2 regions of the Dorea chungnamensis genome follow, and region 2 is predicted to be linked to the other one. Evidence: predicted binding sites of a transcription regulator. Region 2 holds the regulator's gene; the other holds the start of a gene.
The links. Region 2 encodes HrcA, which represses chaperone genes, less so after heat shock. Its sites were predicted from a motif close to TGTTAGCACTCNNNNNNNNNGAGTGCTAACA; they were not measured.

Region 1: a site for HrcA is predicted at 972-1,002, ahead of ABE613_RS06745 (co-chaperone GroES). Genes of this name have one in related genera too.

The regions. Positions count from the first base shown of each region.
Region 1 covers NZ_JBDOHT010000006.1:30,286-32,699, forward strand. The annotation lists gene codY (GTP-sensing pleiotropic transcriptional regulator CodY) at 1-520, shown strand, start outside; gene ABE613_RS06740 (hypothetical protein) at 613-918, shown strand; gene ABE613_RS06745 (co-chaperone GroES) at 1,034-1,318, shown strand; gene groL (chaperonin GroEL) at 1,382-2,414, shown strand, end outside.
Region 2 covers NZ_JBDOHT010000006.1:143,428-145,841, forward strand. The annotation lists gene ABE613_RS07300 (hypothetical protein) at 1-143, shown strand, start outside; gene ABE613_RS07305 (hypothetical protein) at 216-497, shown strand; gene hrcA (heat-inducible transcriptional repressor HrcA) at 625-1,668, shown strand; gene grpE (nucleotide exchange factor GrpE) at 1,686-2,387, shown strand.

The DNA.
Region 1 (2,414 bases), 110 kb from region 2:
CAAAGAGAATGTGAATCTGCAGACCTTAGGTTTTTCTGAAGATGCAGTGAAAAAATATCAGGCAATTATTACGCCGATTGATATCGCAGGAGAGCGCCTGGGTACTTTATTTATCTATAAAAAAGAACAGATGTATGAGATTGATGATATTATCTTGAGTGAGTATGGAGCAACAGTTGTAGGATTGGAGATGCTTCGTTCGGTGAATGAAGAAAGTGCCGAAGAGACCAGAAAAGAACATATTGTACAGTCGGCAATCAGTACATTATCTTATTCAGAGTTAGAAGCTATCATTCATATTTTTGATGAACTTGACGGAACCGAGGGAATTCTGGTTGCAAGCAAGATTGCGGATCGTGTTGGAATTACGAGATCTGTAATTGTAAATGCACTCCGTAAGTTCGAGAGTGCCGGCGTAATTGAATCACGTTCTTCCGGTATGAAAGGAACCTACATTAAAGTTGTTAATGATTATGTATTTACAGAATTGGAACATATCAAAGCAGAACGTATGAAATAGTCAGAGTAGAAAGGGTATCGGGCAACTGATACCCTTATTTGAGTTTAGCTGTAATATCTCGGCGGGGTATCAATAGGAAAGGAGAAATATATATGTACGAAAAGTGTCCGGCAGAGCTTCGAATGTCGAGAATGGTACTTAAAGACGGATATTTTGATGAAACTTCTCATCGCTGTAAAATCATTACGTATAATCCAGACGAAGAATGCATATATTTTCTATCAGAGGAGACAGAACTTCCGATATTTTCACTGGATGGAATCTATGAATGCCATATTGAGACGTCAAACGGAAATATTGGGTGCAATGGATTCATCAAAGAACGTTATTGGAATAAATCGGGGAAGATATTGAAGTTTCAGATTCGAAATGGATTTTATAAAAAACTTGTAAACTAAATAGAAAGTGTGTTGACAAAGTAGAAAGAGAGTGCTATTTTATATCTAGAGTCTTTTAGCACTCTCTTTTTGTGAGTGCTGACAAATCTTTGGATATAATTAAGGAGGAATAAATATGAAATTAGTACCATTAGGAGACAGAGTTGTATTAAAGCAGTTGGTTGCAGAAGAGACTACAAAGTCAGGAATAGTCATTCCTGGACAGTCAAAAGAAAAACCACAGCAGGCAGAAGTAATTGCTGTTGGACCAGGTGGAACAGTTGATGGAAAAGAAGTGACAATGAATGTTGCAGTTGGACAGAAGGTTATTTATTCTAAATATTCAGGAACAACTGTAGAGATTGAAGACGAAGAATATATTATTGTAAAACAGGATGACATTCTTGCCATCTGTGAATAAAGAACAGTCAATAATAATGAATATAGAAAAGATTTTTAATAGAGTATAGGAGGCAGATTTATCATGGCAAAAGAAATTAAATATGGCGCAGAAGCAAGAAGCGCATTGGAAGCAGGAGTTAACCAGTTGGCAGACACAGTGAGAGTAACACTTGGACCAAAAGGACGTAATGTTGTTCTTGACAAATCATTCGGTGCACCACTGATTACAAATGATGGTGTTACAATTGCAAAAGAGATCGAATTGGAAGATGCTTTTGAGAATATGGGAGCACAGTTAATCAAGGAAGTTGCATCTAAGACAAATGATGTTGCCGGAGATGGTACTACAACAGCAACTGTATTAGCACAGTCTATGGTACATGAAGGAATGAAGAACCTGGCAGCAGGTGCTAATCCGATTATTCTCCGTAAAGGTATGAAGAAAGCAACAGATGCAGCGGTTGAAGCAATTGCTAAGATGTCCAGTAAAGTAAGAGATAAAGATCAGATCGCAAAAGTTGCAGCAATCTCAGCAGGCGATGTAGAAGTTGGAGAGATGGTTGCAGATGCAATGGAAAAGGTATCTAACGATGGAGTTATCACAATCGAAGAGTCCAAGACAATGAAGACAGAACTTGATCTGGTAGAAGGTATGCAGTTTGATCGTGGATATGTATCTGCATATATGGCAACGGATATGGATAAGATGGAAGCTGTTCTGGATGATCCATATATCTTGATCACAGATAAGAAGATTTCTAATATTCAGGAGATTCTTCCATTGTTAGAGCAGATTGTACAGTCTGGTGCAAGATTATTGATCATTGCAGAGGACGTAGAAGGAGAGGCACTTACTACGTTAATTGTGAACAAACTGCGTGGAACATTCAATGTAGCTGCTGTAAAAGCTCCTGGCTATGGTGACAGAAGAAAAGAAATGCTCAAAGATATCGCTATTCTGACAGGCGGACAGGTCATCTCTGATGAACTGGGAATGGATCTGAAAGAGACTACTCTGGATCAACTTGGACGTGCAAAATCTGTAAAAGTACAGAAAGAGAACACAGTTATCGTTGATGGTATGGGCGATAAGAAAGCAATCGCTGACCGTGTAG
Region 2 (2,414 bases):
ACTGGTCCAGTATCGATCCAAAGAGATTTATCCGTTGCTACTCATTAGAAGGAAGAGTATTGGGTGAATCTACCGGACATAATATCTATGACCTTGAAAATGAGTTTAAGCCGGAAGAAGCAGAAAAAATCGAGCTTAGTTAGGATTTTTGATAATACTTTTCTACTTTTCATCATGCGCAGAATCTCCCTGATGAGGAAGATTAGTGGTTTGGAATGTCAGGCGAGAAGATGGATGGAATGGCTGGCATTCGTTGGACAAGCACTAGAAGCCGTTATAGGAAAAGAAGCAGATATTTTGTGCGAAGATTTGGTTTCCAGCCAAATCTGAGAAGGCTGCTGAGCCTCGAAATCATCAAGATTTCGGGGCGAATCAGCCTGGTCGCCAAATATCTGCTTCTTTTCCTGTTATGGATTCTTAGCGAAGGACTCCGTAATGCCAGCCATTCCATCCATCTTCTCGCCGTCCACATTCCAATCATAACCATTCTCATCTAAATTCATTTTATAAAAAATATGTAAACTATGTTGACAAATGAAAACCATAGTGATACATTAATAGTCGAAGATGTTAGCACTCCTTAAATTCGAGTGCTAACAGGGAAATCCGAAAGGAGGAGTGCAGATGATAGCGGATCATGGACTTAGTGATCGTAAATTAAAAATTCTGCATGCAATCATTCAGAATTATCTTGAGACCGGCGAGCCTGTTGGTTCCAGAACGATTTCAAAATATACGGATTTGAATCTGAGTTCTGCAACGATTCGTAATGAGATGGCTGATCTGGAAGAGCTTGGTTACATTATACAGCCACATACGTCTGCTGGACGAATTCCTTCGGATAAGGGCTATAGACTTTATGTTGATATGTTGATGGAAGAGAAGGAACAGGAACTGAATGAGATGCAGGAGCAGATGCTGGATAAGGCAGACAAGATGGAACAGCTTCTGAAGCAGGCAGCGAAAGTTCTTGCCAGTAATACGAATTACGCAACAATGGTCTCTACACCAATGAACAGCGCGAATAAAATTAAGTTCATTCAGTTGTCTATGGTAGACGAGGAACAGATCATTGCGGTGATCGTACTTGGCGGTAATGTGATTAAGAACAAGATTATTAATATAGATGAACCACTCAGTAATGAAAATTTATTGAAGTTGAATATGCTTCTTAACACAACGTTAAATGGTATGTCTATTGAAGAGATTAATCTTGGATTGATTGCAAGGCTGAAAGAGCAGGCTGGAATACACAGTGCAGTGATTGGAAATGTTCTGGATGCAGTAGCGGATGCCATTCAGATCGATGAAGATATGCAGATCTATACAAGTGGTGCTACGAACATATTTAAGTACCCGGAATTGAGTGATAATCAGAGTGCTCAGGAAATTATCAGTGCTTTTGAAGAAAAGCAGCAATTGACTGAACTAGTGACACAGACGCTGGCAAAAGAAGATAATACAGGGATTCAGGTATATATTGGTGATGAGACACCGGTACAGACTATGAAGGATTGTAGTGTTGTCACCGCAACTTATGAATTGGGAGATGGCATGAAGGGAACCATAGGTATTATCGGACCAAAAAGAATGGATTATGAACATGTATTGAAATCTATGAAACGGCTTCAGAATGAGCTGGATCGGATGTTTCATAAAAAAGAATAAGAAAGGTGGAATAACCCTTGGAAAATAATCAGGAGAAGAGCCAGGAAGAGATGGTAAAAGAAGCAGTTGAGGAGGCAAAGAAAGCTGCTGCAGAGCAGACAGAAGCCGACGAAAAAGCTGCAGAAGAAACTGGCGACGAAAGAGATAATGAAGTAGAATCAGAAGCGGACGCTGCTACAAAAGAAGATGCTGAATCAGATGAAATTGCTGACGAAGCAGAAGCCAAGAACAGTGATGAATCCAAATCTGAAAAAAAGATATTTGGCAAGAAGAATAAAAAAGATAAAAAGGACGAGAAGATCGAAGAACTGACAGACAGACTTACTCGTCAGATGGCTGAGTTTGATAACTTCCGCAAGCGTACAGAAAAGGAAAAATCCCAGATGTATGAAATTGGAGCGAAAGATATCATAGATAAGATTCTTCCGGTAGTTGATAATTTTGAGCGAGGGCTTAATGGTGTCAAGGAAGAAGAAAAAAACGATCCCTTTATCCAAGGAATGGAGATGGTGTATAAACAGTTGATGACTACACTGGAAGGAGTTGGGGTCAAACCTATCGAAGCGGTAGGACAGGAATTCAATCCTGATTTTCATAATGCAGTGATGCATGTGGAAGATGAAAACTTTGGTGAGAATATTGTAGCCGAAGAATTCCAAAAAGGTTATATGTACCGTGACTCTGTAGTGAGACACAGTATGGTAAAAGTAGCAAACTAAATTGAACTTCATTTTAAAATAATTAGG